Regions from separate parts of the Pantoea sp. SGAir0184 genome, predicted to be linked through region 1. Evidence: predicted binding sites of a transcription regulator. Region 1 holds the regulator's gene; each other region holds the start of a gene.
The links. Region 1 encodes PurR, which represses purine synthesis genes. Its sites were predicted from a motif close to CANGCAAACGTTTGCNTG; they were not measured.

Region 1 (7,265 bases):
ATGCGCGATGCGCTGCAGCGCGGTGCTACGGCCATCACGGCGGCTTACGCACGCTGTCTGACGGAGGTCGCAGCCGAACAGCCGCTGCCCTATGGGCAAAGCCCGCAGCAGCTGGCGCAACGCTGTTATCTGCTGTGGCTGGGTGCCAGCCTGCAGAGCAAGATTTCACGTGAGCCCGGGCCGATTAGCCTGGCGCTCGACACCATCGAACAGTGGCTTAATCACCGCTGATTTTTAAAAACGGCAATTTCTAGACGACCGGTCTATTACAGGAGTCATCATGGCGAGTAAACAGCTGTTCACCCCGCTGAAAGTGGGCGCGATTACCGTACCTAACCGTGTCTTTATGGCGCCGCTGACGCGTCTGCGCAGCATTGAACCGGGCGATATTCCTACCCCGCTGATGGCGGAGTATTATCAGCAGCGCGCCAGCGCGGGTCTGATCATTACCGAAGCCACCCAGGTTTCGTTCCAGGCGAAAGGCTACGCCGGTGCGCCGGGTTTACACACCGCGGAGCAGATTGCTGCGTGGAAAATGATTAACGAAGGTATTCACGCCGCGCACGGTCACAGCGCCGTTCAGCTGTGGCACACCGGCCGCATCTCGCATAATAGCGTGCAGCCGGATGGCAAAGCGCCGGTTGCACCGTCCGCGATCGCCGCTGGCACCCGCACCTCGCTGCGCGCCGCCGACGGCAGCGTATACCGTGAAGATACCTCCATGCCGCGTGAACTGAGCGTGGCAGAAATTCAGCAGATCGTTAAAGACTTCGGTCAGGCGGCAGCCAATGCGCGCGACGCCGACTTTGATCTGCTGGAACTGCACTCTGCGCACGGCTATCTGATGCATCAGTTCCTCGCACCGGGTTCTAACCAGCGTACCGATGAATACGGCGGTTCGATTGAGAAGCGCGGCCGTTTCGCGCTGGAAGTGGTCGATGCGGCAATTGCTAACTGGTCAGCCGATCGCATCGGTATCCGTATCTCGCCAATCGGCGCCTTCCAGAATCTGGAAAACGGTCCGGATGAAGAAGAAGCGGCACTGTGGTACATCAGCGAACTGGGCAAGCGCGGCCTCGCCTACCTGCACCTGTCTGAGCCAGACTGGGCGGGCGGTAAGCCTTACACCGATGAGTTCCGCCAGAAAGTGCGTGCCGCCTTCCCGGGCGTGATTATCGGTGCCGGTGCCTACACCGTGGAAAAAGCGGACGATCTGATTGCGCGTGGCCTGATTGACGCGGTGGCCTTTGGCCGTGACTTCATCGCCAACCCGGACCTGGTAGCGCGCCTGCAGCAGGATGCACCGCTTAACCCGCAGCGCCCGGAGAGCTTCTACGGCGGCGGCGCGGAAGGTTACACCGACTACCCGACACTGTAAGTCAAACGCGGCCGCAGCGGATGTGCGGCCGCGTGCTTTCTTCAGGGCATTCCCTCGCTATACTAAGCGGGTTCCCTGATGACTTTTGAAAAGAGGATGTTATGCGTTTACTTCACACTATGTTACGCGTTGGCGATCTGCAGCGCTCCATCGATTTTTACACCCGCGTGCTGGGCATGCGCGTGCTGCGTCAGAGCGAAAACACCGAATACAAATACACCCTGGCTTTCGTGGGTTACACCGAAGAGAGCGAAGGTGCGGTCATTGAGCTGACCTACAACTGGGGCGTGGATAAATATGACCTCGGCAATGCCTACGGCCACATTGCGCTGGGCGTGGATGATGTCGCGGCGACCTGCGACCGCATCCGTCAGGCGGGCGGTAACGTCACGCGTGAAGCCGGCCCGGTAAAAGGCGGCAGCACCATCATCGCTTTCGTGGAAGATCCGGACGGCTACAAAATCGAGCTGATCGAAAACAAACACGCCGGTCACGGCCTCGGCAACTAATGCCGTTAGTCAGCCTGCTAATTTGCGGGCTGACTTCCCTCTCCTGCTGCACCCTGCGCCGATTTTTGCCATAATGCGCGCTGCCCCATTTCCTGCAATGAGATCCTGATGTCTGAATCGAACGCCTTAAACGCTCTCCATCAACGCTTCCGTGGTTTTTATCCTGTGGTGATTGACGTTGAAACCGCCGGTTTTAATGCGCAAACCGATGCGCTGCTGGAAATCGCCGCCACCACGTTAAAAATGGATGAGGATGGCTGGCTGCACCGCGATGAAACCCTGCATTTCCACGTGGAGCCGTTCGAAGGGGCGATTCTCAATCCCGAAGCGCTGGCGTTTACCGGCATCGACCCCAGCAATCCGCTGCGCGGCGCGGTGAGTGAATATGAGGCGCTGCACGCCATTTTCAAAATGGTGCGTAAAGGCACCAAAGACAGCGGCTGTAACCGGGCGATTATCGTGGCGCACAATGCCACCTTTGATCATAATTTTCTGATGGCGGCGGCAGAGCGCACCGGCATGAAGCGTAACCCGTTTCACCCGTTCGCCACCTTTGACACCGCCGCGCTGAGCGGGCTGGTGCTGGGACAAACGGTACTGGCGAAGGCCTGTAAAGCGGCGGGGATAGATTTTGACAGCACTCAGGCGCACTCGGCGCTGTACGATACCGAACAGACCGCCACGCTGTTTTGCGAACTGGTAAATCGCTGGAAACGCCTCGGCGGCTGGCCGCTGGCGGTGAGTGAAGAGCCGGCCGAAGACGATGCCTCAGCCTGAGGCCCGTCAGACCGCAGCCAAAAAAAAGGCCGACACTGCTGTCGGCCTTTTTCTTATTCTGCTTCTTTGTGCTTCTCAGCGGTCTCTTTGATCAGCGGTTGCAGTTCGCCGCGCTGGAACATCTCAACGATGATGTCACAGCCGCCGACCAGCTCGCCATCCACCCACAGCTGCGGGAAAGTTGGCCAGTTGGCGTATTTCGGTAACTCAGCGCGGATATCCGGATTTTGCAGAATGTCTACGTACGCAAAGCGCTCACCACAGGCAGACAGCGCCTGTACCGCCTGCGCAGAGAAACCGCAGCTTGGCAGTTTTGGCGAACCTTTCATGTACAGCAGGATCGGGTTTTCTGCGATCTGGCGCTGAATTTTTTCAACAGTACTCATTTTTGCCTTCCTTAATCCTTCACTTCGTGTTTGTTTATTGTAGCGACTTCGCCCCGCGACTGAAAACGGGATTTTGCCTTAGCCGGCGCATATCGCCATGTTTGTTAAGTTCGCGCGCCACGAATAACATTTTCATATCATTAATAAGCATTAATCAATTAATAATTAGCAATAATTCCGCTGGGTTAAACAGCTGAAATCGCTCATTTTTGCCCCACTTTCAGTACCGTGACAGATTAATGGAAAAAGACCTTACCTTTTGCAAAAAAAGTGGATTAGAATTGCCCCGGTGCTGATCGTCGATCAGATTTTTCTAACTTTACCGCGGTCTGGCTTTCTGCCGACGGCTTAACCTGTAACCGGACTATGCGTTTACTGATTACGCTTTTCATACTGGCTTTTGCCCAACTGTTCTTTAATGTGGCGGCGGCTTCTCCGCATGCGCCGGTTAATGCCAGTTTGCAGAAAGCGGAGAAAAAGAACGCGCGTGACGATGAGCGTCGCAAACGACGCCCGGTGAAAACCACCAGCAAAAAGTCACGCCTGACGTCGGTACAGAAGTTCAGGCTGAAAAAACAGCACAAAAGCGAAACGGTACTTCAGCACACCACCCAGCGCAAATCCTCACTTAAGCTCAGTGCGAAAAAATATGGTCATCAGCGGCTGGCGAAAAAATCGCGTGACGTTGCCGTTGATGATGAAGTGCAGCAGCTGAGCGGCATTAAAATGAGCAAAGCCCACCGCCTGCGCTATCAAAAAGCACGTGAAACCGCGATGACGAAACTGATGGGCCAGCTGGGTAAACCGTATCAGTGGGGAGGCACCTCACCGCACACCGGTTTCGACTGCAGTGGTTTAGTGTGGTACGCCTACAAAGATCTGGTGAAGTTTAAATTTCCCCGTACCGCCAATGAGATGTATCACCTGCGCGACGCCGCGCCGATCAAGCGCGAGATGCTGGAGAAAGGCGATCTGGTGTTCTTCCGCATCAACAACCGCGGCACCGCCGACCATGTCGGGGTTTATCTGGGCAATGGTAAATTCATTCAGTCTCCGCGCACCGGTAAGGATATCCAGATTAGCGCGCTGGGCGAGGATTACTGGCAGAAGCATTACGTTGGCGCACGCCGTATGATGACGCCGAAAACCGTGCGCTAAGCTCAGCGTTGCGCAACAAAAAAGCCGGTGGCTGTTCAGCAGCACCGGCTTTTTTATTAATGCAGAATGGCGGTAAAGCTAAAGGCAATAATCATCAGCAGAGCAGCGGCGGTGGTGGTCAATGCCAGTTTTAAATCGGTACTCATCACAACTCCTTAGTCACACAGTTTGCATGGTTAAATAATTTTCGCACAGTGATGGGCAAAAATCTCGTGTTATCCGCCCCGGCTTGCTAGAATCGCCGCCTTTCGTTGCGCAACAGATTTAGCGCATGCTGCATTGACAGCCTGCTGAAGGATGTTTTCCTGCCCGATTAAGCAGATTAGCCCTGATATTCAGGGCGCAAAACCATTAGCAGACGCAAACGTTTAACAATATACTTATCAGTAAGTTGCGATAAGCCCAGGAGTACCATTTTCATGGCAACCATTAAAGATGTGGCGAAACGCGCCGGGGTCTCAACCACCACGGTTTCGCATGTCATCAACAAAACGCGTTTTGTCGCGGAAGAGACGCGTAACGCCGTATGGGAAGCGATTAAAGCGCTGCACTACTCACCGAGCGCGGTGGCCCGCAGCCTGAAGGTGAATCACACCAAGACGCTGGGCCTGCTGGCGACCTCCAGCGAAGCGCCCTACTTCGCCGAAATTATTGAAGCCGTGGAGAATCACTGCTTTGAGCGTGGTTACACGCTGATTCTTGGCAACGCGCATAACGATCTGCAAAAACAGCGTGCCTATTTGTCAATGATGGCGCAAAAGCGCGTCGATGGCCTGCTGGTCATGTGCTCCGAATATCCCGACGATCTGCTGCAGATGCTGGAAGAGAACCGCAATATCCCGATGGTGGTCATGGACTGGGGCGAATCGCGCGGGGACTTTACCGATACCGTGCAGGACAATGCGTTCCACGGCGGTTACCTCGCCGGGCGATACCTGATTGAGCGCGGCCATCGCGATATCGGTGCTATCCCTGGCCAGATGGAGCGCAACACCGGTGGCGGCCGTCATGCGGGTTTTCTGCAGGCGATGCAGGAAGCGGGCATCAGCGTCCGTCCCGAGTGGATTGTGCAGGGTGACTTCGAACCGGAGTCAGGTTATCAGGCAATGCAGCAGATCCTGAACCAGAAACAGCGCCCGACGGCGGTGTTCTGCGGCGGCGATATCATGGCGATGGGCGCGATTTGCGCGGCCGACGAGATGGGACTGCGCGTGCCGCAGGATATTTCGGTAATTGGCTATGACAATGTGCGCAACGCGCGCTACTTCACCCCGGCGCTGACAACCGTGCACCAGCCGAAAGCGCAGCTGGGGGAAAAGGCACTGGAGATGCTGCTGGACCGCATCACCAGCAAACGCGAAGAGCCGCAGACCATTGAAGTGCAGCCCACGCTGATTGAGCGCCGCTCCGTGGCCGATGGCCCGTTCCGCGATTACCGCCGTTAAGCCACCTTCTCGCTGAGCCACTCGTGGTTCAGCGTCTCCGCATCGCCCAGATATTCCAGTAACCACGCCAGCGCCGGTGACGCGCGCTGCTCAGACCAGCTGACGCAACACGGGCTGTCCGGAAACGGCTGCGGCAACGCCAGCTCCACCAGCGCGCCGCTGTCCAGCAGCGGGCGCGCCAGGTGTCCCGGCACCATGCCCACGCACAATCCAGCCTGCAGGCAATCCAGCCCGGTTTCCCACTCCGGCACCACCAGCCGCCGCTGGTTATCCAGCGTCCACGTCATGCGGCGCGGCAGCGCGCGCGACGTATCTTCCAGCACCAGCGACGGCCAGGCGCGCAGGGTTTCGTCGTCCAGCTGCGGACTGTGGGCCAGCGCATGCTGCGGACTCACCACGCAGCGCCAGTTGAGCGCGCCCATATCCTGAAAGGCGAAGCGGCCGCCGACCGGAATGGCCTGGGTGGCGCCAATCGCCACATCGACACGACCATCAGCCAGCGCGTCCCACACGCCGTTAAATACTTCGTAGCTGATGATCAGCTCCATATCGGGGAAATGGCGGTAAAAATCCTTTACCAGCTGGCGGGTGCGCTGCGGTTTGACGATGCAATCTACCGCGATACTGAGCTGACCGCGCCAGCCATTAGCCAGCTGCTGACACTGGCGGCGCGTGGCCAGCATTTTTTTGATAACAGAACGCCCTTCACGCACAAAATGCTCGCCTGCTGCCGTCAGCACCACTTCGCGATGCTGCCGCTCAAACAGCGGTACCGCCAGCCAGCCTTCCAGCTGGCGCACGGTATAGCTGATGGCAGAGGGCACGCGGTGCAGCTCCTGCGCCGCCGCGCTAAAACTGCCGGTGCGCGCTACCGCGTCCACCACCTCAAGTGCATATTCCGACCACATAGTTTTCCCATCAAAAATTTTAACAGCACCCTGCAAATATTAGCGTTTCACAAAGCCCGCTGCACCCTTTTACACTCCCCGCCGTTCAACCTGCCGAATGAGAAAAACCATGCTGTCATCCAAAGGATTTCTGCCTTACCTTGCCGTGCTGAGCATGCTCGGCTTTCTGGCCACCGATATGTATTTACCCGCCTTCGGCGCCATGCAGCGCGACTTTGCTTCCGCACCGGGCACCATCAGCGCCAGCCTGAGCCTGTTTCTGGGCGGCTTTGCCTGTGCGCAGGTGCTGTGGGGCGTGCTGTCGGACCGCTTCGGCCGTAAACCCATTCTGCTGGCGGGCCTGAGCCTGTTTGCGCTGAGCTGTCTTGCCATGCTGTGGGTGACTAACGTCTGGCTGATGCTGGCGCTGCGTTTTGTGCAGGCGGTAGGCGTGTGCGCCGCAGCGGTGAGCTGGCAGGCGCTGGTGGTTGATCGCTATCCGCAGGCCAAAGCCAACAAAGTGTTTGCCACGATTATGCCGCTGGTGGCGCTGTCACCGGCGCTGGCGCCGCTGCTGGGCGCCTGGCTGATGGCCCATTTTCACTGGCGCGCCATCTTCGTCGCGCTCACGCTGGTGACGCTGGTGCTGCTGTTCGGCACGCTGAAACTGGCCAGCGCGCCGCGTGCGCGCCACGACAGCGCGCCACAGCCGGGCTGGCTGACGC
Region 2 (7,265 bases), 1.5 Mb from region 1:
TGTTCAGTCGCGGCATCGCCTACCGCCGGCGGGCCTGGCAGCTGGATATCAGCAGGCACAATTGAAGCGATCAGCGAAGCCAGCGAGCTGGCACCAATCGCTTCCAGCATGGTGGCCTGCTGCGCGGCATCAGGACCGATATGGCGCTCAATAAAAGCACCGTTATGTTCGAGCTGGCTGAGAGTCTGGGTCATTTACAGTACATCCTGAATCGGGCTGGGTGACAAAATGGCATTAAATCAGGCAGATAAAAAAGAAGGCACCGCAGTGCGGCACCTTCCGAGACTACCGGTTACTCGTCGATGGACTTTTTATAGGCCTCGGCATCGAGCATCGCGTCGAGCTCGGACTCGTCGCTGGCTTTGATGCGGAACAGCCAGCCGGCGGCGTACGGTTCGCTGTTCACCAGCTCCGGGGCATCGCCCAGCTCTTCGTTGACCGCCACGATTTCACCGCTCAGCGGGGCATAGATATCCGATGCCGCTTTCACGGATTCGGCTACCGCACAGTCGTCACCGACGGCAAAGCTGGCGCCCACGTCAGGCAGGTCGACAAACACCATGTCGCCCAGCAGTTCCTGCGCGTGTTCGGTGATGCCCACGGTAAACGTACCGTCAGCTTCTTTACGCACCCACTCGTGGCTATCACGGTACTTCAATTCATTTGGCACATTGCTCATCGCCATTTCTCCTGAAAAAAAATTACTGAGCGACCGGCTTGCCGGCGCGAACAAAAATAGGTTTAGTCACTTTCACCGGCATTTCACGATTGCGGATTTCAACAATCGCCTGCTCACCGATACTGGCCGGCACGCGCGCCAGCGCAATGCTATAGCCCAGCGTTGGCGAGAAGGAGCCGCTGGTAATGATGCCCTGCTGCGGCTGGCCCTGCGCATCGGTAAAGCGCACCGTCAGACCGTTACGCAGCACGCCTTTTTCGGTCATCACCAGCCCGACCAGTTTTTCCGTGCCGTTCTCGCGCTGCGCTTCCAGCGCTTCACGGCCAATGAAATCACGGTCGCCGGGCTCCCAGCTGATGGTCCAGCCCATGTTGGCGGCCAGCGGCGAAACGCCTTCATCCATCTCCTGACCATACAGATTCATGCCAGCTTCGAGACGCAGCGTATCGCGTGCGCCCAGTCCGGCTGGTTTCACGCCCGCGGCCAGCAGCTGCTGCCAGAAATCTGCGGCCTGAGCGGCAGGCAGGGCGATTTCATAACCGGCTTCACCGGTATAACCGGTCGTGGCGATAAACAGATCGCCGGCCTGTACGCCAAAGAACGGCTTCATGCCTGCAACCGCGTCACGCTGTGCCGCGCTAAACAGGCTCTGTGCTTTTTGCTGCGCGTTCGGTCCCTGAACGGCGATCAGCGCCAGATCGTCACGCTCGGTGAGCGCAACCCCAAACGGCTGCGCATGCTCAGCGATCCACGCCAGATCCTTCTCGCGCGTGGCGGAGTTGACCACCAGGCGGAAGAAATCCTCGCTCATAAAGTAAACAATTAAGTCATCAATGACGCCAGCTGAAGCATTCAGCATGCCGGTATAGAGGGCTTTGCCGGGCTGAGTCAGTTTGGCGACGTCGTTGGCTAGCAGGTAACGCAGAAATTCACGGGTGCGCGCGCCGTGCAGATCGACAATGGTCATGTGGGAAACGTCAAACATTCCGGCATCGTTGCGCACCGCGTGGTGTTCATCCATTTGCGAGCCGTAGTGCAGCGGCATCATCCAGCCGTGGAAGTCCACCATGCGGGCACCGCAGGCCTGATGCTGTTCGAATAGAGGCGTTTGCTGAGTCATAACCATCCTGTGAAGACAAGTGAGTGTGACGCGCCTGCGCCGTCAGTTTTGAGCGACGCAAACGTTCTCTTTACGCTGAAGTTACCACCGAATACGGCAATTAACCATAAGGAAAACGAGGGTGAAACCTTATCATCCTTTGTGCTGCCCCGGCAGCCACGCCAGCATATCTCACTGCATTTATGTGATTTACCGCGCATATAATTCACCTGTTGCGCAGTAATTCAGCCGAATAATGGAAGCCGTGCCGCAGACAAGGGAAATGGTTCGGGGGCGAGAAACATTTTGGATTAGTTAAAGTAATGCGAATTGAGGCCTGAAATTAGAATAAATCAAATGAAGGGCAATTTGGGTGCAGCGATGCACAATAATGGTGCCGGGGCGGGTTTTGCAGTGACGTTACCGGGTGCGCACAGGGTCGCGATGGGTAGGGACAACGCTGTGCAGTTCGGTGATTCATAAGCGGCAGCCGACTGCCACGCCCACCCTTGAGGGGATCGCGTAACGTCAGTGCAGGAAAAACGGCACCTGAAACGGTGCCGTAATAAGGAGGGTTAGCGGATCCAGCCGGGCAGGTCGTTGAGGCCCATGGCCTGCTTCAGCAGTAACGGCTTCACGCCAGGCAGCGTGTCGGCCAGCTTCAGCCCGACGTCGCGCAGCAGTTTTTTTGCCGGATGGTGCCCGGCAAACAGCTCACGGAAACCCTGCATGCCGGCCAGCATCAGCGCTGCGCTGTGCTTGCGGCTGCGTTCATAACGCCGCAAATAGAGATGCTGGCCGATATCTTTGCCCTGCTGATGCAGACGGCGGATTTCACCAATCAGCTCGGCGGCATCCATAAAGCCGAGGTTAACCCCCTGCCCGGCCAGCGGATGGATGGTATGCGCCGCATCGCCCACCAGCGCCAGCCGGTGCGCAGCAAAGTTGCGGGCGTAACGCGCCGTCAGCGGAAAGGTTTTACGTTCGCTTTCCACCTGGCAAAGACCAAGGCGCATATCGAATGCCACCGACAGCTGCTGGTTAAACAGCGCTTCCGGCATGGATTGCAGTCGCGCCGCTTCCTGCGGTGACAGCGACCAGACGATGGAGCACAGGTGCGGATTCTGCATCGGCAGGAAGGCCAGAATGCCGTCGCCGTGGAACACCTGGCGCGCGATGGCATCGTGCGGCATATCGGTGCGTACATTGGCCACCAGCGCGTGATGTTCGTAATCCCAGAAGGTGATCGGGATATCCGCTTTGTCACGCAGCCACGAGTTGGCCCCGTCCGCAGCAATCAGCAGGCGCGCGCTCATCATGCTGCCGTCCTGCAGGGTAATAAAGGCTTCGTTATCGCCAAACGCCACCTGCTGCAGCTGAGCCGGCGCAATCAGCGTCACGTCGCTACACTGGCTGGCGCGCTGCCACAGCGCACTGTGAATCACCTCGTTTTCAATGATATGTCCGAGGTGCGACAGCCCCTGTTGCTCGTCATCAAAGCTGATCGAGCCAAAGCTGTCCTGATCCCACACTTCCATGCCGTGATACGCGCTGGCGCGCAGCGCGAGAATGGTGGACCAGACATCGAGTTTTTGCAGCAGACGCTCGCTGGCGGCGTTGATGGCCGAGACGCGAACCGACGCTGGCGCCGCCGCATCAAATTGTGGCTCAGGCGCTTTTTCCAGCACCGCAACGCGCAGGCCGCTGCCCTGTAAGCCACAGGCCACCGCCAGACCGACCATGCCGCCACCGGCAATCGCCACATCAAATGTTTGCATTGCTGCCCCTTAATTCATGCTTAACGCTTAACCCAGCCGAGCGTGCGCACGGCAAGTGGGTTTCGCAGCCATGGCAGGTAGTCCATTGCCACCAGCCCAAGATTTCGTCCTGCCACCAGCGGGGCATAACGGTTGGCGAACAGCCGCACCAGACCGTCGGTGACGCCAATGGTCGCCGCACGATCCGGCTGGCGGCGCGCAGCAAAATGGTGCAACACCGCGTGGCTGCCCGGATCCTGCTGATGACGATGCGCCGCCGCAAGGGTTTCCGCCAGCGACATCACATCGCGCAGTCCGAGGTTAAAGCCCTGCCCGGCGATCGGATGCAGCGTCTGCGCCGCATTGCCGACCAGCGCCAGCCGGTGCGTCACCTGACGCTCTGCGGTCTGCAGCGCCAGCGGATAGATTTCGCGCTGGCCGGCGTGAGTAAAGCGCCCCAGCCGCCAGCCAAAGGCGCGCTGTAATTCATGCAGGAAGGTGGCATCGTCCCACTGCTTAACCGTGGCTTCGGCGGCCGCCGGATGACACCACACCAGCGACAGACGGTTGCCGGACATTGGCAGCAGCGCCAGCGGGCCATGCTGCGTGAAGCGCTCAAACGCGCGGCCCTGATGCGGCAACTGCGTCGCGACGTTGGCAATCACCGCCAGCTGCTGGTAGTCGTCGCGCTGCCAGCGCATGCCGCAGGATGCTGCCAGCGGCGAGCGTGCGCCGTCAGCGGCCACCAGCAGCGCGCCCTGTAACGTTGCGCCGCTGCTGAGCGTCGCCTGCACGCTATCGGCGCTGCGGGTTACTGAGGTAACGTGATCCGGGCAGCACAGCGTCACGCCGGGTGCCTCACGCAGACGTTTAAACAGGCGCTGTCCCACGTCATACAGCTCGACCACGTTGCCCAACGCCGACAGCTGATAATCCTCAGACTGCAGCTGAACAAACCCGCTGTGCCCGCGATCGGAAACGTGGATGTGGGTAATGGGCGTGGCGCAATCCGCCAGCGACCGCCACAGGTCAATTTCCGCCAGCTGCTGACAGGTGCCCGCCGCCAGCGCGATGGCGCGCCCGTCAAAGCCCGGGTGCGCGCGGCTGTCCGGCTGATGACGTTCAATCAGCGTCACCGGCAACTGGCCCTGCGTCAGATGCGAAATCGCCAGTGCCAGCGTGGCGCCGGTCATGCCGCCGCCTGCAATCAGGATACTCATACGCTGCGCGCCGCCGCCATCAGTGCTTCGATCGCCTCAGCGTCTTTTACCACGCTGTCGGTCAGGTTTTCATTACCGTCGGCGGTGATAACGATGTCGTCTTCGATACGGATACCGATGCCGCGATATTGTGCCGGCACTTTGGCATCCGGCGCGATATACAGGCCCGGTTCAACGGTGAGCACCATGCCGGGCTCAAGCAGGCGGTCGCGGCTGGGCGTGCCGTAGTGGCCGACGTCATGCACGTCCAGCCCCAGCCAGTGACCAAGGCCGTGCATAAAGAACGGACGGTGCGCCTGCTCTTCAAACAGCGTATCGATATTGCCTTCCAGAATGCCCAGATCGACCAGACCGGTGATCATGATACGCACCACTTCGTCGTTGACTTCATGGATGCTGATGCCCGGGCGGAACATCGACAGCGCCTTATACAGCGAGGCGAGCACGATGTCGTAGATCTCGCGCTGCGGCTGGCTGAATTTACCGTTAACCGGGAAGGTGCGGGTAATATCGCCGGCGTAGCCATGGAATTCGCAACCGGCATCAATCAGCACCAGATCGCCGTCGCGCATTTCGCTTTCGTTTTCGGTGTAGTGCAGAATGCAGCCGTTCTCACCGGAGCCCACAATGGTGTTGTAAGACGGAAAGCGCGCGCCGTGGCGGGTGAATTCGTGATGGATTTCGCCTTCCAGCTGATACTCAAACATGCCGGGACGGCACGCCTGCATCGCACGGGTATGTGCCAGCGCGCTGATTTTTCCTGCGCGGCGCAGAATGGCGATCTCGTCTTCGCTTTTAAACAGGCGCATCTCATGCACCCAGGGACGCCAGTCGGTCAGCGTCGACGGCGCGCTGAGGTTTTGCCGGAAACCACGGCGCAATTTCTCCAGCGCGCTGAACACCAGCGTATCCGCTTCCGCGTATTCACCCTGTGCGTGATAGACCACATCGAGTCCGTTGAGCAGCTGGTGCAGCTGCTCGTCAATCGCATCCCACGGCAGCGCGCGGTCAACGCCCAGCTTCGCCGGTGCGGCTTCCTGACCAAGCCGACGCCCGAACCAGATCTCGGCCGTCAGGTCGCGTACGCGGTTAAACAGCACGCTGTGGTTATGATTGTCATCGCTCTTAATTAATACCAGCAGCGCCTGCGGCTCGTTGAAACCGGTGAAGTACCAGAAGTCGCTGTTCTGGCGAAAGGGATATTCGGTGTCGTTGCTGCGCGTCACTTCAGGTGCAGCAAAAATCAAAGCCGCGCTGCCGGGCGCCATGCGGGCGATCAGCGCCTGACGACGTTGCCGGAAAGTTTCCAGTGTAATCATATTTGCACTCCCTGTAGAAAACGGGCAGCGACCTGCCCACGATGACGCGCTTAGTGTAGCGTAGGTTTTTGCACTTCCGGTGCGGTCGGCGTGCGTGGCCGGGTGAAGGTGTCATGGCACAGCAGCGCGGCAACGCGCACGTACTCAATCACCTCTTCCAGCGACTGTTCGAGCTCTTCCTGATCTTCATCTTCATCGTAGCCAAGTTGCGCAATGGTGCGCAGATCGTCAATCGCTTCGCCGGTCTCACCGGTCACTTTGTCCAGCTTCGGCTGCGTCACGCCCAGGCCCAGCAGGAAGTGATTGACCCAGCCGGCCAGCGCGTCAGCACGATCGAACACCGTGATGTCTTCCTCATCCGGCAGCATTAGCTGGAACAGGAAACCCTCTTCATCCAGCGTGTTGGCCAGGTTTTCATGCAGCGCCTGCAGCGGCTGCGACAGGCTTTGCGAGAACGCCATGCCCTCGTTAGTCAGGTCGTGCACCAGGGTTTTCCAGCTGCTGTCCTGATTGCCGCCGCACAGAATGCCACACAGCAGTCCGTGCATCTCGGCGGGCGTCATGCCTACGCCCTGCTGGGAAAGTGCCGCGGCCAGCGCGTTGTAAGTGGGTGTTGCGTTCTGTAAAGACATAAGCTTTGGTCGTCGTTGGCAGAATAAGTTCGTGTTATGCTACCACCAGGTGCCTCAGGGTTTCCAGAAAAGGGGTTGTAACTTATCACGCGGGTCTATATAGTTGCGCACCTCCCAACCCATTGACAGGTAAGGGAGATGCGAACGAAGTAATCAGTCAGGATGGTGGCATGTCTGCACAACCGGTAGATATTCAGATTTTTGGTCGTTCATTGAGAGTGAATTGTCCGCCTGAACAGCAAGATGCGCTGAATCTGGCCGCAGAGGATCTCAATCAACGGTTGCAAGATTTAAAAGTTCGCACTAGAGTCACAAATACAGAGCAGCTGGTGTTCATCGCCGCGTTAAACATTTGCCACGAGCTGGCACAAGAGAAAGGTAAAACGCGCGATTACGCAGCCAATATGGAACAACGCATCCGTATGCTGCAGCAGACCATTGAGCAGGCATTAGTTGAGCAAGGTCGCATAACTGAACGTCAGGGCCCTAAATTCGAATAACACTTCATGGTACTCGTGTTAGAGTAACGGTGAAGTCAATTTTCTCTGAGATGTTTGCA
Region 3 (7,265 bases), 1.9 Mb from region 1:
CGCGGCATCGCGATTCGCCCGGAAGTGCTGCTGCTGGATGAGCCATGTTCGGCGCTGGATCCGATCTCTACCGGACGCATCGAAGAGCTGATCACCGAGCTGAAGCAGGATTACACCGTGGTCATCGTGACTCATAACATGCAGCAGGCGGCGCGCTGTTCCGATCACACGGCGTTTATGTATCTGGGCGAGCTGATTGAGTTCAGCGACACCGACACGCTGTTTACCAAGCCAGCGCAGAAGCAGACAGAAGATTACATCACCGGTCGTTACGGCTGATTCAGGAGAGAAACATGGATAATTTAAATCTGAACAAACATATCTCCGGTCAGTTCAACGCGGAGCTGGAGCACATTCGTACTCAGGTGATGATCATGGGTGGCATGGTGGAGCAGCAGCTTACCGATGCCATCACCGCGATGCATAACCAGGATGGCGAACTGGCGCGCCGGGTGATTGACGGTGACCAGAAGGTCAACATGATGGAAGTGGAGATCGATGAAGCCTGTGTGCGCATCATCGCCAAGCGTCAGCCTACCGCCAGCGACCTGCGTCTGGTGATGGCGATCATCAAAACCATTTCGGAGCTGGAACGCATCGGCGACGTGGCGGAGAAGATCAGCCGTACCGCGCTGGAGAAGTTTGGTCAGCAGCATCTGCCGCTGCTGGTGAGCCTTGAGTCGCTCGGGCATCACACCGTGCAGATGCTGCACGACGTGCTGGATGCCTTCGCGCGCATGGATCTCAATGAAGCCATCAAGATCTACCGCGAAGACAAAAAGGTGGATAAAGAGTACGAAGGTATTGTGCGCCAGCTGATGACCTACATGATGGAAGATCCGCGCACCATTCCCAGCGTGCTCACCGCGCTGTTCTGCGCGCGCGCCATCGAGCGCATCGGTGACCGCTGCCAGAACATCTGCGAAATTATCTTCTATTTCGTGAAAGGTCAGGATTTCCGTCACGTTGGCGGTGACAAGCTGGATGAACTGCTGTCGGGCGACGACGGCAGCAATAAACCCTCCTGATTGACGTGATGACTGCCTGTTAGCGCTGAGGCTGACAGGCAGTGCGCTTGATTTCTGCCTGTTCTCAACCTGCCGCTCTCTTTATACTTGGCGCACATTTTTCTGCCAGGTGCTGTTTTATGTCCTCTGCAAATAACAACAAAACCGCCGTTACGCCGGCGAAAGCGATGGTGGCTGCCGTCAGCGGCTATGCCATGGATGGATTTGATCTGCTGATTCTGGGATTTATGCTGCCGGCGATCAGCGTGTCGCTGGCGCTGGATGCGTCGCAGGCCGGTTCGCTGGTGACCTGGACGCTGATCGGCGCGGTGGTCGGCGGCATTGTGTTTGGTCATCTGAGCGATCGCTACGGCCGCATCCGCATTCTGACCGTGACGATCCTGATGTTCTCGCTGTTCACCGGGCTGTGCGCCGTGGCGCAGGGCTACTGGGATCTGCTGGCGTATCGTACGCTGGCCGGCATGGGGTTGGGCGGTGAGTTTGGCATCGGCATGGCGCTGATTGCCGAAGCCTGGCCGAAGGAGAAGCGTAACCGCGCCTCGGCGTGGGTCGGTATCGGCTGGCAGCTCGGCGTATTGCTGGCGGCCTTTATCACACCGCCGCTGCTGAGCGTGATTGGCTGGCGCGGTATGTTCCTGGTTGGCCTGCTGCCGGCGCTGGTGTCGTTTGTGATTCGCCGCAGTATGGGCGAGCCGGAAGCCTTCACCCGCCATGTGGAAAAAACTCCGCAGCTCTCCTTTTCCGCGCGCATTAAACTGCTGTTTGCCGATCGCGCCACCAGCAAAGCTAGCCTCGGCATTTTGATTCTTTGTTCGGTGCAGAATTTTGGCTATTACGGCCTGATGATCTGGATGCCAAGTTATCTCTCTTCCAGCTTCGGCTTCAGCCTGACCAAATCCGGCCTGTGGACGGCCGTTACGGTAGTGGGCATGACGTTCGGCATCTGGCTGTTCGGCGTGCTGGCGGACCGCTTTGCGCGCTGGAAGATTTTCCTGCTGTACCAGTTTGGCGCCGTGGCGATGGTGGTGGTTTACGCCCAGCTGCGCGACCCGACGGTGATGCTGTTTACCGGTGCCATCATGGGGATGTTTGTTAACGGCATGATTGGCGGCTACGGCGCGCTGATCTCGGACACTTTCCCACCGCAGGCGCGCGCCACCGCGCAGAATGTGTTGTTCAACCTCGGCCGCGGCGTCGGCGGTTTCGGCCCGCTGGTGATCGGCATGCTGGCCACGCATATTTCGTTCACCGCTGCGATTACGCTGCTGGCGCTGATTTACCTGCTGGATATTGTCGCCACGCTGTTCCTGCTGCCAAAAAGCCAGGGCAATGAGGATTCGCTGGGCGCGATTGGGTGATTTTTTCCCCCTCACCCTAACCCTCTCCCGCAAACGGGAGAGGGAACCGTCTGGTGCGGTATGTGGGTGGGCACTTTTGTTCAACCCCGCTCGATCGGCCCCTTCTCCCGCTGGCGGGAGAAGGCTGGGATGAGGGGGCTGCGCGCACTTACCTGACCACATCCCAGCCACGCGCACGCCACAGCGCTGGCAGCTGCGCCATATCGTCAAAACGCGTCACCAGCGGGTGATCAATCACCGGATTGTGTGCATCGGCACAGTAGTAAAACACCGGTATGCCAGCGGCGATGCCAGCCCGCGCGCCAGCCTCTGAATCATCCACCAGAATGCACTTTTCAATCGGCACCTGCATCTGTTCCGCCGCGTGATACATCAGCTCCGGATCCGGCTTCCAGTGATTAATGTCATAGCCGCTGTACAGGCGTCCGCTCAGATACGGCAGCATGCCGGTCAGCCCCAGTGAATGCTCCATCTTCTTCACCGTACCGTTCGACACCACGCACATCGGCACCTTCACGCGCTCCACCAGCGCTCTGGCGCCGGCAATCGGCTGCAGATCAAGATCAAACAGGCGCGCCACTTCCGCGCGGTAGGCACTCTCCACCTCAGCCAGCGGCAGTGTCACCTGATGCTGTGCCGTCACATCGCGGATGATGTCGTAAAGCTTCACCCCTTTGTACTGCTCAAACATCTGCTGCAGCGAGAGTTCGATACCGTAACGGGCAAAGGTGTTGACGTAGGACTGCGTGCAGATCACTTCGCTGTCGACCAGCGTGCCGTCGCAATCAAAAAAGATACATTCAACTGACATCGCGCCTCATCCTTTTAGTAAACAATAAGCTGTCACTCTAGCGCACTCAGCGCAGAAAGCGACCCCAGGCAACCGGTTGCGAAAAATCAGTGTTTTGCGGCGCTAAAGTCTATAGGATACGCGGCGATAAATTTTTCATCGGAACAGCGAAATGAACGAGCAGGGCCTTTTGCAGCGTATTTTCAGGCTGCAGGAACACGGAACCACCGCGCGCACTGAAGTGATTGCCGGTTTCACTACTTTCCTGACGATGGTGTATATCGTCTTCGTTAACCCGCAAATTCTTGGTGCCGCAGGCATGGACACCCAGGCGGTGTTTGTCACCACCTGCGTGATTGCTGCGTTCGGCAGCATCCTGATGGGGCTGGTGGCCAATCTGCCGGTGGCGCTGGCACCGGCCATGGGCCTCAACGCCTTCTTTGCCTTTGTGGTGGTGGGTGCGATGGGCTACTCGTGGCAGGTTGGTATGGGCGCGATCTTCTGGGGCGCGCTGGGGCTGCTGATCCTGACGCTGCTGCGCGTACGCTACTGGATGATCGCCAATATTCCGCTCAGCCTGCGCGTGGGCATCACCGCCGGTATCGGTCTGTTCATCGCCATGATGGGGCTGAAAAATGCCGGCATTATTGTGCCCAACGCGGACACCATCGTGACCGTCGGCAACCTGGCCTCGCACAACGTGCTACTCGGCGCGCTCGGCTTCTTTATCATTGCGATTCTGGCGTCGCGCAACATCCACGCGGCGGTGCTGGTCTCTATCGTCGTGACCACCGCGATCGGTCTGCTGCTGGGCGACGTGAAGTTTACCGGGCTGTTCGCCGCGCCGCCGGCCATCACCTCGGTGGTCGGCCAGGTCGATATCAAAGGCGCGTTCAACGTAAGCATGGCGGGCGTGATCTTCGCCTTCATGCTGGTCAATCTGTTTGACTCATCCGGTACGCTGATTGGCGTAACCGATAAAGCGGGCCTGACCGATGAGAAAGGTACTTTTCCGCGCATGAAACAGGCACTGTACGTGGATAGCATCAGCTCCGTCACCGGTTCGCTGATCGGCACCTCTTCGGTGACGGCGTACATCGAAAGCTCATCCGGCGTGGCGATTGGTGGCCGTACCGGCCTGATGGCGGTAGTGACCGGCATCCTGTTCCTGCTGGTGATGTTCCTGTCGCCGCTGGCTGCCATGGTGCCCGCCTATGCGGCGGCTGGCGCGCTGATTTATGTCGGCGTACTGATGACGGCTTCGCTGGCGCGCGTGCGCTGGGACGATCTGACCGAAGCGGTGCCGGCGTTTGTCACGGCGGCGATGATGCCGTTCAGCTTCTCGATCACCGAAGGTATTGCGCTCGGTTTTATCTCTTACTGCGTGATGAAACTCGGTACCGGACGCTGGCGTGAAATCAGCCCGTGCGTGGTGGTGGTGGCGCTGCTATTTGTGCTGAAAATCGCTTTTATCGACGCGCACTAAACGCAACAGGCCGCGGGTGCGGCCTGGTTATCCGGGATGCCTGACTTCCGGCTGACTGGCGACACGCTCGCCGGGCAGGCTGGTGAGGCGCAGGGTGCGCGGCCCGATGTTGGGTTTGCTCATCTCCACATCGCGCAGCGACTGCCACTGTTGCTGCGCATCAATCTCCCACAGCCGTAAACGCTCAGTGCCGGGCGACAGCGCGCAGGACCACACCAGCGTCGGCTCGGCATCACACACCGCCTGAATATCGGGATAGACGCTGGATCGCAGCCGGCCGGCCGCCGGATGCAGCCGCAGCGCATCAATACCGCTATCTGCTTCGCCGGTCAGTTTGAGGATGCTCTGGCGTAGCGTCCAGATCTGCGTCACCGCTTCCATAAAATCCTGCTGGGCGTTAATCCACGCCTTTTCACCCGATGACAGCCCCTGCGTGAGGGCATCCTGCGCCTGGCGGCTATGCGCCCGAACGATTTCTATATCCAGGCCAGCGCGCCCGCCTTCTTCTGCCAGCAGCACGCCGACCATGTTACCGGCATAGGAGATACTGAAGTCAGGCAGATTAGGATCGGCAAAGCAGGGACGACCGCTGCTGCTGGCGATCAGCGGCGGCAGGTCACGAATACCATAGACGCGCAGCATCAGCTGGGCCAGCAGCGCGCGTGCGGCAAGAAAGCGGCCGCGGCGCTTATCAGGCAGGTGCCCGGCGCTGGTCATCACATCCTGTGGAACCCGCATGGTCTCTGGGGTGAGGGGCGGGTTAACCACCCAACGAACAAAATGACTAGCCATCTGTCGCTCCGTGAAAATGGTCGGATAATCATCAGGGCTATTGTAAGAATTTTCTCATGGGTTTGCATCCGGCTTACGCTGGATAGCCAGTAAATTCAGATAAGGACGAGGCGAATCTCATTGCCATGAGCTGCAATTGAATATGAGGCTTTTGCACATTGGTGTCGGATGGGGTGCCGAAGCGGCGGATGTGGTGTAGGATTTGGACAGGAAAGAGCTGCACAATGAAGTGCTTAAATTATTCACCTATCTGCCAATCGTGCGCATCGCAAACCATGCACGTCGGAGTTGTTATGTCTGTTACATCTCTTGCTCGCCAGGAATCGATCTCGCTGGATGAATTTCGTCACGGCATGCGCCGTCTCACTGCCGGTGTCTCGCTGGTGACCACCTCATCCAGCGGAGAAAAGTTCGGGCTGATCGCCACCTCGGTCAGCTCGCTGGCAGCGGAACCGCCCAGCCTGCTGGTCTGCGTTAACCGCAGCGCATCAAGCCACGATGCCATTCTGCAGGCGGGCTACTTTGCCGTGAACGTTCTGCGCGAGCAGCACGATGACCTGTGCGCGCAATTCAGCTCGCCGACGCGCCGCGCTGAGCGTTTCCAGAGCGGTGAATGGCAAACCCTTAATACGGGCGCGCCCGTGCTGGCTGATGCGCTGGTGAGCTTCGATTGTCAGCTGGAAAAAACGGTGGAGTGGAACACCCACAGCGTGCTGCTGGCGCGTATCGTTGGTATTGCGCTGCCGGGCGAAGCGACAGCGCCGATGGTCTACTTCAACAGCGGTTTTCACTCGCTGGGCTAAGTCATGGCGCAGCGCGTCGTGCGGCTGCGCTGCTTAACGTATCAGGCAAATTTGCTGGCTTCGTCAAAGCTCAGACGCGGCAGGCGCGGATGCAGCTTACTGGCTTCGCCATAGCCAAGGTTGATCAGTAAGTTGACCTGCCAGTTATTTTCGCTGAAGAACGCGGCGTTAACTTTAGCCGGATCAAAACCGGACATCGGGCCGGCATCCAGTCCCAGCGAGCGGGCCGCCAGAATCAGATAGCCCGCCTGCAGGCTGCTGTTGCGAAACGCGGTCTCTTTGGCCAAATCCGGGCTGCTGGTAAACCAGCTGCGTGCATCGCCATGCGGGAACAGTTTTGGCAGTGCTTCATAAAAGGTCGGATCCCACGCCACAATCACCGTCACCGGTGCCGCCATGGTCTTATCCACATTGCCTGAGGAGAGCGCCGGTTTCAGCTTCTCTTTACCTTCCTGAGACGTCACGAACACAAAGCGGCCCGGCGAGCAGTTGGCTGAGGTCGGCCCCAGAGCCGTCAGCGCATAGAGCTGCTTCAGCACCTCCTGCGAAATCGGTTTATCCTGCCAGTAGCTATGTGTGCGGGCTTCAGTAAACAGCGCGTTCAGCGCCACGCTGTCGAGCGGTGTACTCATGTTTCTCTCCTGTTCAGGCAACAACCTGCGCCTGATTTTTAGCATGAATAATGGATGTGGCCGCTGCGTTTACGCGGCGACCCTCAACCGTTATACGACAAAGGCGAGGGCGCGCCAAATAACAAAGATGTATGTTGGTAGCGATCCCGGTGCGCCTGAATGCGCACCCTGCAGCATCGCATGAATCCCCTGTAGGGGCGCCATTTATGGCGACCTGTGACGGCGACTATTTACCAATACAAAAGCTGGAGAAAATCCGGCCCAGCAGATCGTCGGAGGTAAACTCGCCGGTGATTTCGCTCAGCGCCTGCTGCGCCAGCCGCAGCTCTTCGGCCAGCAGTTCGCCCGCCCAGGCTCCCAGCAGCTGCTCTTTGCC
Region 4 (7,265 bases), 1.4 Mb from region 1:
GAGCTGCGGCGCGCGAATCAGGTACAGCACTTCGGCATCGGCCTGCACCACGTTGGGCGATACGCCGCCGGTTTGGGTGACCGCATAGTGCAGGCGCGCCTCCTGCACGATGTGCTCGCGCAGAAAATTCGCGCCGGTGTTCATCAGCGTCACCGCATCCAGCGCGCTGCGCCCGAGATGCGGCGAGTTAGCGGCATGCGCTGCTACGCCTTTGAAGTGAAACGCCGCCTGAATATTGGCGAGGGTGCTGAGGTTGAACATGCCGCTGAAGCCTTCCGGGTGCCAGGTCACGGCAGCATCGACATCATCAAACAGCCCCTCGCGCACCATAAAGGTTTTACCCGAGCCGCCCTCCTCGCCAGGGCAGCCGTAAAAGCGCAGCGTGCCGCGTCCGCCCTGTTCTGCCCACCAGGCTTTGATGGCGAAAGCGGCGGCCAGGCCGGCGGTACCGAGCAGGTTGTGGCCGCAGCCGTGACCGTTGCCGTTTTCCACCAGCGGCTCAGGCGTGGCGCAGCCCGCCTGCTGGCTCAGGCCGGCCAACGCATCAAACTCGCCGAGGATGGCGATCACCGGCTGGCCGTGGCCGATTGAGGCGATAAACGCGGTGTCGAGACCGCCGACGCCGCGCTCGACCTCAAACCCCTCCTGCGCCAGCGCATCGGCCAGCAGCGCAGACGATTGCGTCTCTTCGAAACGGGTTTCCGGCACGTCCCAGATGGCATCGCTGAGGGCACTGAAACGCGCCTGGTGCTGGTCGATGTAACGATCGATGAAGTCGTGTGCGCTCATCGGGCACCGCCGAATTGCGTCTGATTAAGCGCCAGCGTAGCCAGCATCTGCACGGCAGTAGCCATCACCGCTTCATCAAAGTCGAACCGCGCATTGTGATGGCCCGCCGCCAGCTCGCAGCCGAAGATGACGTAAGACGCCTGGCCGCCGCGCTGCTGCACGCGCTCCATCATGTAGGTAGCATCTTCGGAACCGGCCGCCTGCTGTTTGCTGTCTATCACCGAACTGAACAGGCCGGTCGCCTCGGCCTGCTGATGGATAAAACTGACCCACGCCGGGCTCGGCGTGCAGCTGCGTGCACCGCCCATCAGCGTGACCTCGTGCTCAACGCCGTACATCGCCGCGGCACCGGCAATCACGCGCAGCGCCTGTTGATAGATATCGTCGTTGACCTGATTACTCGCGCCGCGCGTTTCCACCTTCATCAGCGCAACATCCGGCACTACGTTGCGTCCGCTGCCGGCCTGTAAGACACCAACGTTAACGCGCGCCACGCCGCCGCTGTGCTGCGGCAGAGTGTGCAGCGCCAGCGTGGCCTGCGCCGCCGCCAGCAGCGCGTTGCGTCCCTCTTCCGGTTTGCCACCGGCATGCGCGCCGACCCCGGTAAAACGCACGTCCAGCTTGGTCGTGGCGAGAAAGCTGTCGCTGCCGCAGACGATCTCGCCCGGCGGCACGCCGGTTCCAAGGTGAATGGCGGTGAACAGATCGACATCATCAAGTACGCCCGCGGCCACCATGGCTTTGGCACCGCGTACGCCTTCTTCGGCCGGCTGAAAAATGAGTTTTATGCGACCGCTCAGCTGGTGCTTCATCGCCATCAGCACGCCCGCCAGCGCCAGACCTATGGTGGTGTGACCGTCGTGGCCGCAGGCGTGCATCATGCCGGGATTGCACGAGGCGAAGCCTTCGCGCGTCGGCAGGTGATCGGCGGCGGCGCTTTCCGTCTGGTCGAGCGCGTCCATATCAACACGAAAGCCCATCACCGGACCGGGACGTCCGGTGTCCAGCGTTGCCACCACGCCGCAGAAACCGCCGGAGAAGTGGGGCAGCCATTGTGGCAATGCGCCCTGCTGCAGCGCCCGCGCTTCCTGCTGCGCCAGCACTTCAGCAGACGGCAGACCCATGCGCGCATCGGCATCAATCACCTCACGGCCCAGCTGCAGCTGATAACCAAGACGATGCAGCTCTTCCGCCACCAGCGTGGCGGTGCGGAACTCCAGCCAGCCGGATTCAGCATACTGGTGCAGGTCGCGGCGCCATGTCTGCATCTGCGGTATCCGCGCGTTGACGAGGTCGGAAAGGGTGTTCATCGGCTGTTCCTTAGTGTTGGTTTTTTATGCATTCAACCGAATCTACACAATGGTATTAAGGCGCATAAGATGCGAATATCTTGTGACCGATAGACAACGGTTATCACCTGATCATGGCGGCCAATCTCAAACTTCATCAGCTGCGCGCCTTTGTTGACGTGGCGCGCCAGGGCAGTATTCGCGCCGCCAGCCGGCTGTCGGGCCTGTCACAGCCGGCGTTAACCAAAGCGATTCAGGAACTGGAGCTGGTGCTGGGCGCGCGCCTGTTCGAGCGTCGTCAGCAGGGCGTGATGCTGACCGATGTCGGTGAAACCTTTTTTCGTCATGCCTGTCTGGTGCTGGAGGAACTGCGTGTGGCGCAGGAGGATATCCAGCAGCGGCTCGGTCTGGCCGGTGGCAAAGTGAATATTGGGGTGGGCGGCAGCATTGCGCGTACCGTGATGCCGCAGGTGATAACCCAGTTTCATCGTGAGTATCCACTGGTGAAAGTGCGTATCGTTGAGGGCCAGCTGGTGTCGATGGTGCATGAACTGCGTCAGGGCGCGCTGGATTTCACCATCAATACCTACGACCGGCATCACTTCGATCAGGAGCTGATTTTCGAGCGGCTGATGCAGCGCGAGTATCAGGTGGTGATGCGTAAAGGGCATCCGATGGCGCATGCGCGCTCGCTGGCCGAGTTGCAACATTGCGACTGGACCATGCCGACGCCGCAGGGCAGTTATTACCGACTGCTGCATGACCTGTTCGGTGAGCGCGGCATGGCACCCAAAATCGCGGTGACCTGCGAGACCTTTATGGCCTGCACCAGCCTGGTGGCGAAGAGTGATTTTGTCAGCATCATTTCGCGCGACGTGATTGAAGACCCTACGCACGGCGGGCAGCTGATCGCGCTGGATCTCGACGATCCGCTGCCGAAAGCCACCTTTTATCTAATTCAGCGTAAAGACACCGCGCTGACGCCGATGAGCGCTTACATGGCGCAGCTGTTCCGCCGCTACTGCCAGCCGTGACGGGCGAAAAACTGCATCGTCTACACTTTAGGTGTACGACACGCGTTTACGCACTCTCAACGGAGGTTACGATGCAGGTGAGTCCTTATTTATTTCTCTACGGCCGCTGTGAAGAAGCAATTGCCTTCTATCTGGAAGCCACCGGCGGTGAAATTCTGCAAAAAATGACGTTTGGCGATATGCCGGAGCAGGGCGAACAGGTGGGCGATCGGTCGGCGCCGCCGCTACCGCCGGAAAAGATTATGCATGCGCATCTGCGCATTGGTCAGGGCGAGCTGATGCTGAGTGATGGCAATACCGCTCAGCCACCGGCGTCCGAACATGCCGGTTATGCGGTGAGCCTGGCCACGCCAGATGAAGCGGAGGGTAAAGCCTGGTTTGATAAGCTCTCTGCGGGCGGCAAAGTGACCACTGAATGGCAGAAAACCTTCTGGTCGAACGGCTTCGGGATGTTTATCGATAAGTTTGGCATCCCATGGCGCATCAACGTGGTGAAGCCACAGGCGTAACAGACTGGCGTGGCCGCGATGGTAAGCGGCCACGCCGGAAGCGGTTTAGAAGTTGTAACCCACCACCAGGTAGTAACCCCAGCCGGTTGATTTCACTTCAAACGGACCGTTGCCGAAGTTTAGCTCCTGACCATCAGCCCACTGGCCGCCATTGTGGAAGTAACGCGCCACGGTAGAGACATGCCAGTGATCGTAGTTCAGCGACAGAATGTGGCTGGAAGCAATCGAGTTGCTGGTGCGCGAGCGGTCAGACTTGTCACGCAGATCGGAACCCCAGTCAAAGTTGGTGAAGCCGATATAGCTCAGCTTGCCGCCCCACAGGTCGGTAATCGGTACAAAGTATTTCACCTTGAAGCGATAACCATCCCAGCTATTTTCATTCGCCGCGCCGTAGTTTTCCCACTGGTATTTCGCGTACACGTTCAGTGACAGGCCGATATCGCTATGGGTATCGATGTCAGTACCCAGACCCATGTACCAGGTGTTCTGACGGCTATCGCTGTTGCGACCCATGTCGTAGATGTAGTTGTTTGCGAAGTACCACTCTTTGAACGGTCCGAATGCCAGGCTGGTGCCGGTCAGCTTATCGATGGAGAAGCGTGGCTCAATTTCCATGAACATCGGCGAACCGTGGTCAAAAATACCGTTGGCATTGCTGTTACCCACGCCAAAGAAGTTGGTCAGGTCAAGGTAGCCGTAGAAATCAAACCAGTCCTTTTTAGTAAAGGCTTCGTATTCGAGATACACATCATTGTTGAACTGGGGTCCGAAGCGGGTGTGATAACTGCCTACCACGTTCACGCTCTGATGCCACCAGTCAGAAAGGTACTGCGGATCGCTTTCCGCCGCCTGTGCGGCGCCGGTCCAGCTACTGGCCAGTAAGGCCCCTGCTATCAGTGTTTTAAATTTCATTATTTTTTAACCACTTGCTCGTGATCGCCGCGCAAATGCTGCGATCGGGTGAAATCGATCCCAGGGGATGGGCAGTGTGCTGTTGTCGCCGGTCTGACGCGCCGGATTTTCAGGCCCGCGTAATGTGCCTGTAACAGAGCGATAGAAAATAGATTTTGATCACGTTTGTCAAAAAGTGTTGCATTTCGATTCAGTAAATATGTGAGGTTGATCACATAAAGGCCGTGTAACGAACGGAACCCCGCAACCGTTTACGTTGTCGGGATACGCAGAGAACTGGCGGGAGAAGAAAATAGCCGGCGCGGATTATCGCGCCGGAGGAGGGAAGACGTCAGGGTAGGGTAACGCGCACCTGCAGGCCACACACTTCACCCTGCGGGTTCAGGCAATTCGACAGAGCCACCTGCATCTGATGCTTTTGCGCCACGCTGCGCACGATCGACAATCCCAAGCCGCTGCCCTGCGCCTGGACATCCGGCGAGCGGGTAAAGCGATCGAAGGCGCGCTCAATAAACGACTCCGGCATGCCGGGGCCGTTATCGACAATATCCACTACCGTATGATGACCGACGCGATGCAGCAGCACATCCACCAGGCTGCCTTCCGGCGTGTGCAGCATGGCGTTGCCGATCAGGTTATCAAACAGGCTGCGCAGATCGGAGCGGCTGGCGTGCAGACGATAGTGCGCGGTGCCGTTGAAGCCGATATCAATGCCGCGCTTGTCAGCCACCACCATCAGCTGCTCAATGCTCTCCTTCAGCAGGTCATCAAGCTCAATGGTCTCGACGCTGGCGACCACGGACTGATCCTCCTGGCGTGAAATATTCAGCAACTGCGTCACCAGATGGCGCGTGCGCGTGACGCCCGCTTCCAGCTGATCAAACTGGCGGCTGGCTTCGCCCGGCAGGATGTGCTGACGCAGGTTCTCCAGCTGTAACGTGACGGCGGTGACCGGCGTGCGCAGTTCATGCGCGGCATCCTCAAGGAACTGGCGTTGTGACGACCAGGCCGCGCGTAGTTTATCCAGTAGCGAGTTATAAGCATCGACCAGCGGCAGCACTTCGTCCGGCAGACCGTCCGGCGACACGCTGTGCGGATGCAGGGTTTCCTGCGCCGCAATCTGGCGCGACGCCACGCGCAGATCGCGCGTAATGGCCCGCACCACCAGCCAGATCACCAGCAGCGACAGCGGCATCATCAGGATGAGCGGAATGATGGCGGAGAGTACGCGTTTCACCATCAAGCTCTTCATATAGCCGACGTTGTGCAGCACCTGAATATTGCCGATCTCACTGCCCAGCTCGCCGGGACGGGTGTAAACGCGCCACTGGCAGTCATCGCCGCAGTCGCCAACTTTTAAATCTGACCAGCCTTTTTTGCTCTGCAGGGGCGCGTGCAGCGCCGGCCAGGAACTGGCGCGCAGGTGATTATTGGTGTCCCAGAGCTGAACGATATAGGTACTTTTCAGCTTCTCCTGCTGCATCACCATCGGCATCAGTGCCGGCATGCGCTGGCTGCTTGACCAGGCATCGGCAATTTTGGCGAGCTGGTCGTCCTTCATGGTGCCCATCATGTCGCCATAGCAGTGGTAGAAATACCAGGTGACACCGCCGATCATCGCCAGATGCAGCAGCACCAGCGTGGCCAGCAGTTTGTTGCGCAGCGACCGCATAAACGTAAAGGATCTCATATTGCCGGCACCCGCCAGCCCAGACCGCGCACGTTGCGAATCACTTCGTTATCGAGTTTGCGCCGCATGCCGTGAATCAGCACGTCCACGGCGTTGCTGGTGACCTCTTCGCCCCAGCCGTAGATGCGGTTTTCTAACTGCTCACGCGACAGGATCGCCCCTGGGCGTTCCAGCAGCGCATAGAGCAGGGCGTATTCACGTGCGGTTAGCTGCTCGCGCTGGCCTTTGTACAGCACTTCACGCGTCATCATATCGAGCTGCACGTCGCCGTTGCCCAGCAGGGAGTCCGCCGCACCGTGGCGGCGTCGGGTGATGGCTCGCATACGCGCCAGAACCTCTTGCAGATCAAAGGGTTTGAGTAAGTAGTCATCGGCGCCACTGTCCAGGCCCTGGATGCGCTGCTGCACGGTATCACGCGCGGTCAGCACCAGCACCGGCGTCATGTCACCGCGCGTGCGCGCACGGCGCAGCACATTGATGCCATCTTCACGCGGTAAACCGAGATCGAGCAGGACGCAGGTATAACCGCCTTCCTGCCAGGCGTTGCTGGCAAATACGCCGTCACGCACCCAGTCCACCGACCAGCCGGCGGCCTCCAGCGCCTGCTGCAGGTTGGCGCCGATCATTTCATCATCTTCTACCAGCAGCACACGCATGATGCCCTCCTGAATAACTTGTCGCAGTGTAGCGCCCGATAATTAGCGCAGAATTAACCTGGTGCGCTGTTTCGTCGGGAAAGCCGTTTTTTTGCTTGCTAATTCTGCGCTAATTTTCTGCTAATTAAGGGATAAATTTAACGCGCTACAGTGACGTCACTGGACATTTTACCGACGCCGGAGGAAGTCATGAATCAGCGCGAATTTATCCGTAGTTTGCTGGAGTGGATTGAAAAAAACTTAGGGCACGATCTGCATCTGGATGAAGTAGCACGCCGCTCGGGATATTCCCGCTGGCATCTGCAACGTCTGTTCCGTCAGCACACCGGTTTTTCACTGGCAGAATACATTCGCCAGCGCCGGCTGACTGAGTCAGCGCTCACGCT

Region 2: gcvT (glycine cleavage system aminomethyltransferase GcvT) is a predicted target of PurR. The motif match lies at 1,854-1,871, and genes of this name have one in related genera.
Region 3: C1N60_RS20010 (NCS2 family permease) is a predicted target of PurR. The motif match lies at 3,263-3,280, and genes of this name have one in related genera.
Region 4: C1N60_RS17855 (nucleoside-specific channel-forming protein Tsx) is a predicted target of PurR. The motif match lies at 4,774-4,791, and genes of this name have one in related genera.

What each region holds. Positions count from the first base shown of each region.
Region 1 is NZ_CP028050.1:2,382,302-2,389,566, forward strand. Features, by position in the region: gene C1N60_RS11160 (TetR/AcrR family transcriptional regulator) at 1-231, shown strand, start outside; gene C1N60_RS11165 (alkene reductase) at 281-1,378, shown strand; gene gloA (lactoylglutathione lyase) at 1,480-1,887, shown strand; gene rnt (ribonuclease T) at 1,996-2,664, shown strand; gene C1N60_RS11180 (Grx4 family monothiol glutaredoxin) at 2,718-3,050, opposite strand; gene C1N60_RS11185 (C40 family peptidase) at 3,417-4,208, shown strand; gene C1N60_RS11190 (cytochrome bd-I oxidase subunit CydH) at 4,265-4,354, opposite strand; gene purR (HTH-type transcriptional repressor PurR) at 4,628-5,653, shown strand; gene punR (DNA-binding transcriptional activator PunR) at 5,650-6,561, opposite strand; gene punC (purine nucleoside transporter PunC) at 6,671-7,265, shown strand, end outside.
Region 2 is NZ_CP028050.1:880,712-887,976, reverse strand. Features, by position in the region: gene gcvP (aminomethyl-transferring glycine dehydrogenase) at 1-194, opposite strand, end outside; gene gcvH (glycine cleavage system protein GcvH) at 293-679, opposite strand; gene gcvT (glycine cleavage system aminomethyltransferase GcvT) at 702-1,799, opposite strand; gene ubiI (FAD-dependent 2-octaprenylphenol hydroxylase) at 2,354-3,556, opposite strand; gene ubiH (2-octaprenyl-6-methoxyphenyl hydroxylase) at 3,577-4,755, opposite strand; gene pepP (Xaa-Pro aminopeptidase) at 4,752-6,074, opposite strand; gene C1N60_RS04015 (YecA/YgfB family protein) at 6,125-6,706, opposite strand; gene zapA (cell division protein ZapA) at 6,877-7,206, shown strand; RNA gene ssrS (6S RNA) at 7,246-7,265, shown strand, end outside.
Region 3 is NZ_CP028050.1:4,232,314-4,239,578, forward strand. Features, by position in the region: gene pstB (phosphate ABC transporter ATP-binding protein PstB) at 1-279, shown strand, start outside; gene phoU (phosphate signaling complex protein PhoU) at 294-1,028, shown strand; gene C1N60_RS20000 (MFS transporter) at 1,148-2,386, shown strand; gene yieH (6-phosphogluconate phosphatase) at 2,535-3,197, opposite strand; gene C1N60_RS20010 (NCS2 family permease) at 3,349-4,662, shown strand; gene C1N60_RS20015 (4'-phosphopantetheinyl transferase family protein) at 4,690-5,454, opposite strand; gene C1N60_RS20020 (flavin reductase family protein) at 5,748-6,257, shown strand; gene C1N60_RS20025 (malonic semialdehyde reductase) at 6,299-6,889, opposite strand; gene mnmE (tRNA uridine-5-carboxymethylaminomethyl(34) synthesis GTPase MnmE) at 7,116-7,265, opposite strand, start outside.
Region 4 is NZ_CP028050.1:3,754,183-3,761,447, reverse strand. Features, by position in the region: gene C1N60_RS17875 (M20 family metallopeptidase) at 1-789, opposite strand, end outside; gene C1N60_RS17870 (amidohydrolase) at 786-2,099, opposite strand; gene C1N60_RS17865 (LysR family transcriptional regulator) at 2,213-3,112, shown strand; gene yjdN (VOC family metalloprotein YjdN) at 3,184-3,621, shown strand; gene C1N60_RS17855 (nucleoside-specific channel-forming protein Tsx) at 3,667-4,533, opposite strand; gene C1N60_RS17850 (sensor histidine kinase) at 4,865-6,223, opposite strand; gene C1N60_RS17845 (response regulator) at 6,220-6,879, opposite strand; gene C1N60_RS17840 (helix-turn-helix domain-containing protein) at 7,069-7,265, shown strand, end outside.